4 regions of the Brevibacillus sp. BC25 genome follow, and region 1 is predicted to be linked to each of the others. Evidence: riboswitches for the same ligand, from Rfam matches in the RefSeq annotation. Region 1 holds a riboswitch; each other region holds the start of a gene.
What was found. A riboswitch is a leader RNA that binds a small molecule or an ion and turns the genes downstream of it on or off. The one in region 1 is predicted to bind cyclic di-GMP.

Region 1 (3,116 bases):
CATAGGAATTAGTGTTAGCGGGCCATATGACTCTACTAACCGTGAACCTACTCCGGCTAGAATTAAAAGCAGCAAGTAAGTCGAGGTAAAGCCTTTTGCCATCATCTTTACGGTTCGCGCCCAAGTCATTTGATGAAAATAGGAGATACCCAATCCACATAAAATCAGGTTCACAAACCAATACACAACAGCCAAAAACAAATCGCTAATAATGAGAGAAACGGTTCCGAAGCCCTCGATCCAATCCTTCAAAAAAGCTACTGTCCATATAGTCATTAACAATTGCCCGATATTAATGATAGCTTTTAGCGGATTAAACCTTACCAGGAAAGCAATGATTAAAGATTCAATAACAGCAGCCCATACTCCGACCCATACTCCGTACAACAAGATACCCGAAAAGATTACAGCATTGTTCACTGTTAAAATCGTATTCGATATACGCACGGGAGCAAAACAGGAGAAAATAGTCAGGAGGGTATAGGTAGATAATACCCCCCAATGCTCACGAGCAGTCCATTCAGATGAAGATGTGTAAAAAATATAGATTGCTGCAATGACAAATCCAACCTGTACAACAATCCCCTTTATCCAAACCGCATAATTAGTTTTTTGTCGCATAACTTTTACCTTCGCGAAGTTGTAGTAATGAAATAGGTTTATTCATCAATCGCTGAACAAGTAAAAAGGCGCCTAACATAATAAAAATATCGCCGATGCTAATAATCCGAGGAATGATAGATGGCATGTAAATGACATCCGTCAAAAATGGAAAATTCGAACTTTCCGTCAATACACTATGCTTGAAATTCGTTCCGTTTACAACTGGTTCTAAATCATAAGGAAGCTTTGCTGCTTGGACTAAATCGATTGGCATTTTTCCATTGTTAGACCAAATTGCAATCGCATTCAGAAACCAGCCGATTAAAAATATCCGCATATCTTCAAATTCTCGATTAAAAACGAGGAAAGCCAAAATAAACACATACGCGATCGATATGAAAAGGCCACCGATCGTAGGGAAGATGACTGCACAAGCCTGCAGCAATATGGTAACGATAAGAAGTTTTATTTGATTGAATTTAGGAAATTCCTTGATTCTTCCCCCTCGCAGCAATGCCACGAGAAAAGATAGGGCAATTACATCCAATAGCATGTTGTTTCCTCCAAGCTTGAAGAAAAAACACCACTCAGCCAAGCGGTGTTTGTTTCTCCAATACGCTTATTATCCAATATGGAAGTTAGCAGAAGTAGCTGCTACGATTGCAACCACCATCATAATTGCCGCGAACCATTTTTTCATTTTCTTTTCCCCCCTTCAGGCATAGTGGAGAAAGCTGGCTTCGCTACTGTCCGTGATGCAGAGGCCAAGCGACCAAGTACAGCCCCTGCTCCTCTTTCCTTTTCCATTATGGAAAAGGTTGGATTCGCTACTGGCTCCATACGGACCAAGCGACCAGATACAGTCCGTACTTCTTTGCTTCTTTCCTACCTTTATTTTACACATAAGTGACAAAATTCGGCAATCATAGATTCATAGTCTATTCGATTTAATTACAGCTAGTTCTATTTAACTAGAACTATGTTCACACCAGCGCCGCTAATATCGCCTTTTGTGCGTGCAATCTATTTTCAGCCTGATCGAAAATGACAGATCGCGATCCGTCGATGACTCCCGTTGTCACTTCTTCTCCACGATGTGCTGGCAAGCAGTGCAAGAAGAGATAATCACGATCTGCCGCTGCTACCAATTTTTCGTTCACTTGATAGTCGGCAAATGCTTTCAATCGCACCTCATTTTCTTCTTCAAAACCCATACTAGTCCAAACGTCCGTGTATACAGCATCTGCCCCCATGACAGCCTCTGTCGGATCGGTGGTCACCATCATGTTTCCACCACTTTGTTTCGCGTATTCTGTAGCTTTTGCGACAATTGCTGCATCCATTTCGTAGCCTGCTGGAGTCGCCACCCGCACATCCAGACCTAGCAAAGCTGCGCCCAGCACCAGTGAATTCGCCACGTTGTTGCCGTCTCCTACATAGGCGAGCTTGACTCCTTTCAGCTTGCCTTTATGCTCCCAGATCGTAAGCAAATCAGCCAACGCCTGACACGGATGGTACAGATCGGTCAAGCCATTGATAATGGGGATCGACGCGTGCTCGGCTAGCTCTTCTACATAAGAGTGGGAAAAGGTGCGAATCATGATGGCATCCACGTACCGAGAGAGAACTTTCGCTGTGTCGCTGATCGGCTCCCCGCGTCCGAGCTGCAGCTCTTTTCCGCTCATGAACATCCCCAAGCCGCCCAACTGATGCATCCCTACTTCAAAGGAGACACGCGTCCGGGTCGAAGCCTTGTCAAAGATCATCCCTAACGTCTTGCCCTGCAAAGGCTGGAATGGCTGTCCCAGCTTTTGTAATTGCTTGACGTGAGCAGACAGATGGAGCAGCTCCATCAATTCCTCCCCGTTGAATTCATCGACCCGTAAGAAATCTTTTCCTTTATGCTTTTGTAACGGTAAGTTTTGAAAGTGTTCCAATATCTTCACTGGCTGCATGCGAGCCACCTCTTTTCTTCATAATAGACTTCACGTATAACTCGAACGTATCGACAGCAGAGAACAATGGCACACCTTGTTGTACCATACGGCTTCGCAGAGCAAATCCTGTCCGGCCCTGACGATTGCCTTTCGTCGCAGTAACGAGAGCGAAGGCCGCTTCTTCCTTTTGCAACAGCTCGATCCACGCCTCTTCATCTGCGACGACATGCTTCACGACAATTCCTTCGGCTGTCAGCCACTCGGCTGTTCCCGGAGTTGCCGCCAGATTGGCACCGTCTGCTTGCATTTGTCCAATCGATTCTCTTACGCCGTCCTGCTTATCTCCATCTGCCAGAGAAATCATGACCACCTGACCTTTTTGCCAGTCGCCGTACAAATTGTCTTTGAAAGCAAAGGCTTTTCCTGCTGCCTCTTCGAAAGAATGCCCCAAGCCGAGAACTTCGCCCGTCGATTTCATCTCTGGACCTAGTACCGGGTCTACGCCGTTCAGCTTGATCGTGGAGAAGACTGGCGCCTTGACGACTGCAAACGGAATCTCCGGCAAAAGCCCTGAAC
Region 2 (3,116 bases), on a different contig from region 1:
CATGTTGAAGTTCTGAGAAGCCATATCGATTTTCGCACGCAGCACCTTTTCTCCGTCCTTGAATTCCCCTTGGCGCATCCGTGCAAACAGGTCCAGGTTTTCCTCCACAGATCGGTTACGGAACGGACTATCTGTGCCTGGCTCTGTCCATGTTCCACGCATTTTACGCATGTCTTCAGGAGACAGATCATCTACGTAAGCCAAACCTTTTTTAATCAACAGCACCGCACGGTTGTACATCTCTTCAAAGTAATCAGATGCAAAAAACAGCCCGTCCCATTCGAAACCCAGCCATTGAACGTCCCTTTTGATGGCCTCTACGTATTCGATGTCTTCCTTTACCGGATTGGTATCGTCAAATCGAAGGTTGGCCTTGCCGGAAAATTCACGTGCCAACTCAAAGTTGAGGCAGATTGCTTTTGCATGTCCAATATGAAGATACCCGTTCGGTTCTGGGGGAAAGCGGGTAATGATTTCCTTTACTTTGCCCTCTTGCAAGTCATCAATCATGATATTGCGGATAAAATTGGATGCCGCTACCTTGTTTTCCAATGAAATCAACCTTTCACTTCACCTTTACATTCCATAATACTGATTCTCTACCCAGAGTTCAACAAAATCGGGTCGTTGACCGACCCGCTCACGTCTTCCATTGCTGCCTCGTTTGCCATTGTGACCTGCAATACAGATGAATGACAGAATCAATGGCTAAGCGCTGCTCCGTGATCCCACGAATCGTTTCGAGATGCTTCGGGGAAATCAGATGCAGCAAAGGCTGTTCAACATGATTGAAACGTTGGAATGCTTCCGCAGCAATCCGATCCCACTGCGGGTAATACCGAAGCAAGTCATCGGGCATTACGCGGGAGCGGTCCGTGTCGGACTCTGGCAAACAATCAAAAGGTTCATCCAGATTCAACGTCCCATAATCATCAGTCAACTCTTCACCCGGCAATACATCCCGTGCAGCCAATTCCAGGTCATACATGGTCGGCACACAATTCGCATGAAAGCTGTGGTTCACGTACCTTGCCTTATCCCAACAAAGAATGTACTTTCCGAACTGGTTCTTAAACGAATATTTTTGTACGTCCTGTTTTCGTAATGAGTCAAGTCTTTCCACAAATACAGGGTCCAATACCTGGTCCAAATTATCCTGTGCCCATACAATCGTTCCTTTTGGGATAAACCTTGTCGCAAACACACCGTACCCGATCTCATCGTTGATATAGCGCAATTCTGTATCGGGATGCATCATGGTCTTTGTTTCACTCCTTGGCGAATGTGCCTTTTTATCATCATAAGCAGTTCAGCCCCAGGAGGTGTGTGAATGTCTGCGAAAAACAACCTTCCCCATAACATTTCTCACTATTTTTCTGGATTAAAATATTTTTTCTTATTTACCACAAATGGTAAATAGTCTATATTATTGGCAAACGGAGTTTTAGGAACATTTTCCCACAACGATCGAATCAGTATCTGTGTCAATTTTCTACTTCATCCATTGATATCGAAACGGCATACCCGGGGAAATCCGGCGACGCAAAGCTACAGGGGCTACCTCCGCAACAGCGGACACGCTTGCCAGCTACCGAAGTATTGATGTAGGACGAGACCAATGATCCTATATCATTGGTCTTTTTTCGCGCTCATAATGTCTATTTTTGTCTATTTTTGTATGTTTGTGTACTTTTAGTTTTTAAAGGAGGTGAGGCAACAGCGGATAGCCGGTTTAATGAATCATTATTCTGTTCATCATGAAGGAGGTTTCATAGGAATGTCATTCTGGAAGAAACTCTCGACCGTCGCGCTGACTGCTGTCATCGGGCTATCAACATTCTCTGGGGCACAAGCTGCTAACCGTCCAACATCGATGTCACCGAACGCAATGGTGACAACTCCTCACTATCTGGCTACGGCTGCGGCCCTGAAGACATTGGAAGACGGTGGAAATGCAGTAGATGCTGCTATTACAGCCGCTTCCACATTAGCTGTCGTCTATCCTCATTACACAACCATTGGTGGAGATAACTTCTGGCTCATCTACAATGCCAAAACAAAAGAGCTGAAGGCGCTGAACGGCAGTGGTCGCGCAGGCGAAAAGGCAACCATCGACTATTACAAAAACAAAGGCTACGAAAAAATCCCGTCCCGCGGTTATGAATCGGCAAACACTGTCCCTGGTGTCGTCTCCGGCTGGTGGGAGGCGTATAACTACGCCCATAAAAGCATGGGCAACAGTAAGCTTCAATGGAACAGACTGCTTGAGCCTGCCATTGGATACGCCCAGAACGGATATCCAGTCTCCCCCAACCAAGTATATTGGACGAAATACGCCACAGATCCAACTGACAATGACTTGAAGAATCTTCAACGTTTTGATGGTTTCCGCAAAACATTCCTGAAGCCAAACGGCGATCCCTATGCAGCAGGCGAAATTCTCAAACAAAAGGATCTTGCCAATACTTTGCGAATCATAGCAAAAAAAGGTGCTGACGGTTTTTATAAAGGAGAAGTTGCTAAAAAAATCGTAGCAGACATGCAAGCCAACGGCGGATTGCTCACGTTGAAAGATTTTGAGAAGCACACCTCCACTTGGGCAGATCCAATTTCGGTAGACTACCGCGGTTATAAAGCGTACAACGTTCCGCCTAACTCCCAAGGCATGGCTTCGCTCTCTATTCTTAATGTTTTGAACAATTTTGACCTCAAGAGCATGGGTGAAGGAACACCCGATTACTATCACACGATTGTGGAAGCCACGAAACAGTCTTTTGCTGACCGCGACAAATGGCTGACTGACCCTGCCTTTGTGGATATCCCTGTGGATGAGCTGTTGTCCAAGCAGCACGGGAAAGATTTAGCAGCGCGCATTGATATGAAGCAGGCAGCTAAATCCGTAGAACCGCTTGATCCAAAAGGCGATACAACCTGGTTCGGGATCGTCGACAAAGATGGAAATGCAGTGTCCATCATTCAGAGTCACTATTTTGACTGGGGTTCCGGCATCGTAGCGAAAGATACGGGCATCCTTTTGCAAAACCGTGGAAGCTATTTCTCTTTGGATCCCAAACACATCAATCACTTGGAACCAGGAAAACGCACCTTCCACACAA
Region 3 (3,116 bases), on a different contig from region 1:
CATTCTATTTTTAGGACCATTGTTTTTAACTGTCTACCATTTTATCACGTACTTGGCAGCTTTGCGCGAGGAGCGTGAGGAGCAGGAGGCAGCTACGACAGCTACGCTTGAGCGTACGGCCTACCAGATGATTCTGGAGGGTGGGCGTGTATACAGCGAGATCAGTCGCCTGAAAACAGAATATCCAGAAGTGGAGCAAATGCTTCGTGCCAACGATTTTCACGATAAACTGGAGCGCTATGCTTTGGAAATGCAGCAGTATTTGCAGGCGAAGCATTTTGAGCGTAAAGACGTGGAGCTCTTGGAGGGTCACTATTATTTCTTGGAAAACTTGCTGAGCTTGGCGAAACAACATCCGGGAATAATCGAGTCCCGCGTATATAGCCGCCGAGGTGACAATTGATGGGTACAAAGGAGAGAGAAGCGGATGTTTTGGAAAAAAGACAAAGGCCTAGCAGAAAAAGAGACAGCAGCGACGACAGTGGCAACTCCCACAACCACAATGGCAGGCCACCAAGACGCTTGGAAACATGAGCTTCGCGGTATTTACGAACAGATGGGTGCGATTCTCACTTCGAACCAAGCGATGAACGCCGAATCCGAGCAAACGGTGCGATTGGTGACGAGGATGAAGCGTGTCGTAGATAATATCCAGGTCATTAACGAGCGGGATGATGAATCTGCGAGCCAACTGTCGGATCGAGGAGAGCGCTTGACGGACATCTGTAAACAATCGGTAGCGCGTGCAGATGAAGGTAAGAAAGCAATGACGGACGTTGTGGAAGTCATGAGCCTGCTGGACAAAGAATCGGTTCATACGTCCAAGTCCATGAGCCGCTTGGAAGAGCGCTCTTCGGAAATTACGAGTATCGTTAAGGTGATCAGTGACATTGCGAATCAGACCAACCTTCTCGCCCTGAATGCAGCGATAGAAGCGGCACGTGCGGGTGAACAAGGCAGAGGCTTTGCTGTCGTAGCGGATGAGGTACGGAAGCTGGCCGAGATGACAGCGAATTCGACCAAGACCATTGCAGAACTGATTGGCAAGATTCAGGAAGAAACAAAAGAAGCATTGTCCAACAGTGAAAAAAGCAGCAGTGCGATCAAAGGCGGGCTTTCCATCAGCAAGGATGCTGCACAGAAGACAGATCAGATCGTGAACGCTTTCCAGGCACTGAACGTCGAAGTGTCAGGTGTGATGGAAATCATCGCGCACCAAAAGCGATTTGCTGACGATGTGTCCCAGCAGGTAAGTGATGCGAAGGGCTTGCTGGAAGAACTGAATGAAGGCTTGGCCAAGCACGTGAGGGACGCCAACGCAGTAGAGCAAAAGCTCGCGATGAGTGTAAAGGATGTCAAATCGTTATTGTGAGTATGAGCAGGAAGAATCAGGAGTCCGTATCCAAGCGATGCGGACTTTTTGGTATTTATTCACTTCCTTTCACGAAATATTTACATGTTTTCGTTTGACTATTCGAAATGGAGTACTATAATCAAAGTAGGATTCTCCATATCTTTCCTTTTTTCGACAAAATCTTATCAGCATTCGCTATGAATGGGCAAACCCACTGAAAATTGGGGACGCAAAGCCACGGGCCTAATGTACACGCTACGATGGCAGCCGGGTTGCCGACTAGCAGTGTATTTTGCTGTTTTAGTTTTACGGCTCCTTTCATGCGAAGGGGGCCTATTTACTTTACAAAAGGGAGAGGTTAAAGCATGTCAATCCTTCAAACACTGGACAAGCAGTACATCAATGGGGAGTGGCGCGACGGACTTGGCGCGAAGACATTGCAAGATATCAACCCTTACAACGGGGAAGTCATCGCAGAATTCAAAATGGCAAATTTGGAGGATATCGACGCGGCTTACAAGGCGGCAGCCGACGCGAAAAAAGAGTGGGATGAAGTGAATGCTTATACCAAATCCCGAATGTTGGAGCGTGCTGTTCACTATATCGAAGAGAATGAAGAAGAAATCATTCAGATCATCATTCGTGAATTGGGTGGAACCCGACTGAAGGCATTTTTTGAGATCGGGCTTGTGAAGGATATTATTCGCGAGGCGGCTACGTTCCCGGTACGCATGGAAGGAAAAATTCTGCCTTCTCCCGTAGACGGAAAAGAAAATCGCTTGTATCGGATTCCCGTAGGAGTTGTCGGTGTCATTAGTCCGTTCAACTTCCCGTTCTATCTGTCGATGAAGTCCGTAGCTCCAGCTCTTGGTGCGGGCAACGGTGTCGTCCTAAAACCGCATGAGCACACGCCAATCACGGGTGGCACTCTCATCGCGAAAATTTTTGAAGAAGTAGGTTTGCCCAAAGGCTTGATCAACGTTGTTGTGACGGATATTGCTGAAATTGGCGATGGTTTTGTCTCCCATCCGATTCCGCGCATCCTTTCGTTTACAGGCTCTAGCCAAGTAGGAAGCCATATCGCGCAAGTGGCAGCGAAGCATTTCAAAAAGGCGATTTTGGAGCTGGGCGGCAATAGTGCACTGATTGTTTTGGAGGATGCGGATCTACAGTATGCCGTCAATGCAGCGGTATTCAGCCGCTTTACCCACCAAGGTCAGATTTGCATGTCGGCTAACCGGGTTCTGGTTCACCAAGATGTATACGATAAATTCCTCGATCTGTATGTGGAAAAAGTATCTGGACTCAAGGTTGGCGACCCAAATGATCCTGACACAGTAATCGGTCCGTTGATCAATCAACGGCAAGTCACCAACCTGATGGCAACGATCGATGAGGCGATACGCGAAGGGGCCGTTCCTGCACTGAAAGGGGAAGTAAAAGGCAACGTGGTCGAGCCGATCGTATTGACAGGAGTGACCACAGACATGTCGATTGCATCCAAAGAGCTGTTTGGTCCGGCTGTTTGCATTATGTCGTTTGCTTCCGAGGAAGAAGCAATTCGCATGGCGAACGAGACACCATTTGGATTGTCCGGGGCGATTCATACCCGCGATCTGGAGAGAGGTGCACAGATGGCCAAGCGCATCGAGACCGGCATGATTCATATCAACGATGGAACGATCAATGACGAACCAATTGTGGCGTTCGGCGGTGAAAAGCATTCCGGATTGGGACGCTTGAATGGTCAATGGAGCCTAGA
Region 4 (3,116 bases), on a different contig from region 1:
TCACCTGTTGGGAGCCTGCTGACATTTGTTCAGATGCTGCGGATACTTCCAAAATGTGCGCGGCAACGTTACGAGAAGATTCCAAAATATGCCCGAAGATTTCGCGAACCTCTTCGACCAGTTGAATACCTTGCTGTGCGTTTTGGTTGCCCGCGGTCATGACCTCTACCGCATGATGAGTATCCTGCTGGATTTCCCCGATCAGCATCGCAATTTTGGATGCGGATTCTTCGGATTGGTTCGCCAGTTTTTTCACCTCTCCGGCAACTACAGCAAACCCACGTCCATGCTCGCCGGCACGTGCTGCCTCAATCGAAGCGTTCAAGGCAAGCAAATTGATTTGCGAGGTCAACTGACTGATCGTATCGAGAATGCCTTCGATTTCTTTGGAACGATTGTTGAGCTGCTCGATGGCTACTGTCGCCTTCGATGTTCCCTCGCCAATGCTTCCCATCTGGCGAACTGCCTGCTCTACCACAGCAGTTCCTTGTTCTGCCTGCTCTGTTGCTATCTGGGCAGCTTCTGAAACATGTGCAGACGTCTCCGCGATTTTCACGATTCCTGCTGCCATGTCATTCATAGACAACGCGACATCCTGCGAGCTAGTGGCCTGCGCCTCTGCTCCCTCAGAAATCTGTGCAATAGACGAACCGATTTGGTTGATGTTTTCCGTCGCTTGTTTAATGCCTTCGGATACTTCCTGACTAAACCGCTGTACTTGATCAGACGATAGAGATACGTCTTCGATCAAATTTTTCAAGTGCGATACGGTCTGGTTAAAGTCACGTGACAGAACGGCAATCTCGTCTTTTCCATCAACTGTTACGGTCTCTTTCAGGTTCCCCTGCGCCACTACATTTACTGCGTGGTTCAGACGCTCAATTGGTTTCACCATGCGTACAGCCAAGAAATAAACGAGGACAACCCCAATTGCCAATACGATGAGGGAAATAACCATCAATCGGACTGACAGTTGATCGACAGGCGCATGCAGCTCCGCTACGGGTGCAGTGATGTATACGCCCCAGTTCAAACTGGTAGGAGAATAGGAAGCAAATCGCTCTGTATTCTCGTATATATATTGGGCGATTCCATGATTCCCTTGCTTGATATCTTCAAAAGCAGTCTGAAGCTCAAGAATACCCATGTCGAGAATCGATTCCTTCAGAATGTACTCGCTATTCGGATGATAAATAAATGTTCCTGTTTTGCTTACTAAAAAGGCGTAGCCAAATTCGCCAAATTTCTCTTCGGACACCTTTTTTTGGATTTCATTGATAGGAATAGTAGAACCGATATAACCGTATTGACGATTGTCCTTCATCAATGGAACGACAAGGGTCACGATGTTATTCCCTGTCCGCTTCGAAATGACTGGCTCGGAGACAACAACCTTCCCTTCCCCTTTACTAGCTTCCTTAATATGCGGACGATCCGAAATGTCGGTCACTTCTCCCATGAAATTGATCACTTTCTTACCACTTAAGTCATGCGAAAAGAAGAACGTCTCAAACTCGGGGTTTTTCTTTTGGGCTTCTTGAATGAGTTTCAGGTCGAATTCGACATTTTGATCAGCCGACATCAACCCTCCGATCGTACTTACAATCTCAATTTTCTCTTGAAAGAAACCATCGATACGAATCGAGAGATTGCTAGCTGACAACTCAGCTTCTTTGTCCAGACTGTCTGCTAAAAGATTGGAAGCACTCCAATAGCTTGCACCGCAAACCGTACCCAAACTAATAACCAACAGCAGGCACAAAACGATAATTAGCTTATTCTTCAAACTATTTCTCATACCGAATCACTTCTCCCTTCTCTTTTTTCAACAAAAAAAAGACTGCCCACCGACAGTCCATCATGACTACGGTATGGCAACCCGGCTGTCCTAGCTGCGAAAGTCATTTGACTTCCGTCCTTAGACCCGTGGCTTTGCGTCCCTGCCTTTCAGCAGGTTTGCCTTTGTCATTCCTTGTTGTTTTTTCAATTAAGGTCCACATTTTTTCAATCTCACCTTTCATTTCCCATAACTTTCCGCCAATAAACCTCGAAATGGAAAAAAAGCTGACAACCTTTTACAGTTGTCAGCTTTTTGTCAAACTTTTTTGATTAGCTTAATCCGATCACTTGCCCATCCTCGTCTACATATAACGATTCCGCAGCCGGCTTTTTCGGGAGGCCTGGCATCGTAACCAAGCTTCCGGTCAGTGCGACGATAAAACCAGCTCCTGCTGATATGCGCACTTCACTCACTTGGATTGTGAAGTCAACAGGTGCCCCCAACAGATCAGCGCGATCCGTAAAGGAGTACGGTGTTTTCGCCATGCACACAGGCAGATGGGACATGCCCATTTCTTCTACCTTTTGCATCGTTTTCAATGCAAGCGGCGAAAAGACAACCCCTGATCCACGATATACTTCTTTCACGACTGTCTCAATCTTGTCTTTAATGCTAAGGTCTTCCTCATACAAGAATCGGAAGGACGAAGGTCGCTCTGCTGCACGAGTCACTTTTTCAGCCAGCTCGACACCGCCTGCTCCTCCTTCTGCCCACACTTTGGACAGAGCCGCTTCGGCTCCGGCCGCTTGGCACAGCGCAACTACGGCATCGACCTCTGCCTGGGTATCCGTCGCAAAATGATTGATAGCCACCACTGCTGGCACACCGAACTTCTGCAGGTTTTCCAAATGGCGCTTGACGTTTTCGAAGCCTTTTTCCAGAGCAGACAAGTTCTCCACTGCGAGGTCAGGTACTTTTACCCCGCCGTTGTATTTCAACGAACGAACCGTAATGACCACGACAGCAGCCGATGGAGTCAGACCTGCTTTTCTACACTTGATGTCAAAGAACTTCTCCGCTCCCAGATCCGCACCAAAGCCCGCCTCTGTTACGACGTAATCCGCCAGCTTCAAGGCCATCTTGGTTCCGATCACGCTACTGCACCCATGCGCGATATTGGCAAAAGGTCCGCCGTGAATGATGACCGGAGTTCCCTCGATTGTCTGTACGAGATTGGGCTTGATCGCTTCCTTCAAGAGAACGCACATCGCATCGACCGCGTTGATTTCTTCTGCCCGTACTGGCTGATCATCGAAATCGTAGCCAATAATGATAT

Region 2: linked by a shared signal. The riboswitch ahead of ggt (gamma-glutamyltransferase) and the one ahead of PMI05_RS05235 (DUF5317 family protein) in region 1 are both predicted to bind cyclic di-GMP.
Region 3: linked by a shared signal. The riboswitch ahead of PMI05_RS14675 (aldehyde dehydrogenase family protein) and the one ahead of PMI05_RS05235 (DUF5317 family protein) in region 1 are both predicted to bind cyclic di-GMP.
Region 4: linked by a shared signal. The riboswitch ahead of PMI05_RS18705 (methyl-accepting chemotaxis protein) and the one ahead of PMI05_RS05235 (DUF5317 family protein) in region 1 are both predicted to bind cyclic di-GMP.

Annotation. Positions count from the first base shown of each region.
Region 1 covers NZ_AKIX01000023.1:28,581-31,696, reverse strand. Annotated here, with positions in the region: gene PMI05_RS05240 (HD-GYP domain-containing protein) at 1-621, opposite strand, end outside; gene PMI05_RS05235 (DUF5317 family protein) at 605-1,156, opposite strand; cyclic di-GMP riboswitch class II at 1,413-1,494, opposite strand; gene argF (ornithine carbamoyltransferase) at 1,587-2,558, opposite strand; gene carB (carbamoyl-phosphate synthase (glutamine-hydrolyzing) large subunit) at 2,503-3,116, opposite strand, start outside.
Region 2 covers NZ_AKIX01000033.1:7,736-10,851, reverse strand. Annotated here, with positions in the region: gene PMI05_RS09815 (glutamine--tRNA ligase/YqeY domain fusion protein) at 1-561, opposite strand, end outside; gene PMI05_RS09810 (SET domain-containing protein) at 641-1,258, opposite strand; cyclic di-GMP riboswitch class I at 1,508-1,596, shown strand; gene ggt (gamma-glutamyltransferase) at 1,778-3,116, shown strand, end outside.
Region 3 covers NZ_AKIX01000050.1:28,404-31,519, forward strand. Annotated here, with positions in the region: gene PMI05_RS14665 (hypothetical protein) at 1-403, shown strand, start outside; gene PMI05_RS14670 (methyl-accepting chemotaxis protein) at 428-1,372, shown strand; cyclic di-GMP riboswitch class I at 1,549-1,634, shown strand; gene PMI05_RS14675 (aldehyde dehydrogenase family protein) at 1,720-3,116, shown strand, end outside.
Region 4 covers NZ_AKIX01000067.1:18,889-22,004, forward strand. Annotated here, with positions in the region: gene PMI05_RS18705 (methyl-accepting chemotaxis protein) at 1-1,798, opposite strand, end outside; cyclic di-GMP riboswitch class I at 1,871-1,971, opposite strand; gene PMI05_RS18710 (formate--tetrahydrofolate ligase) at 2,110-3,116, opposite strand, start outside.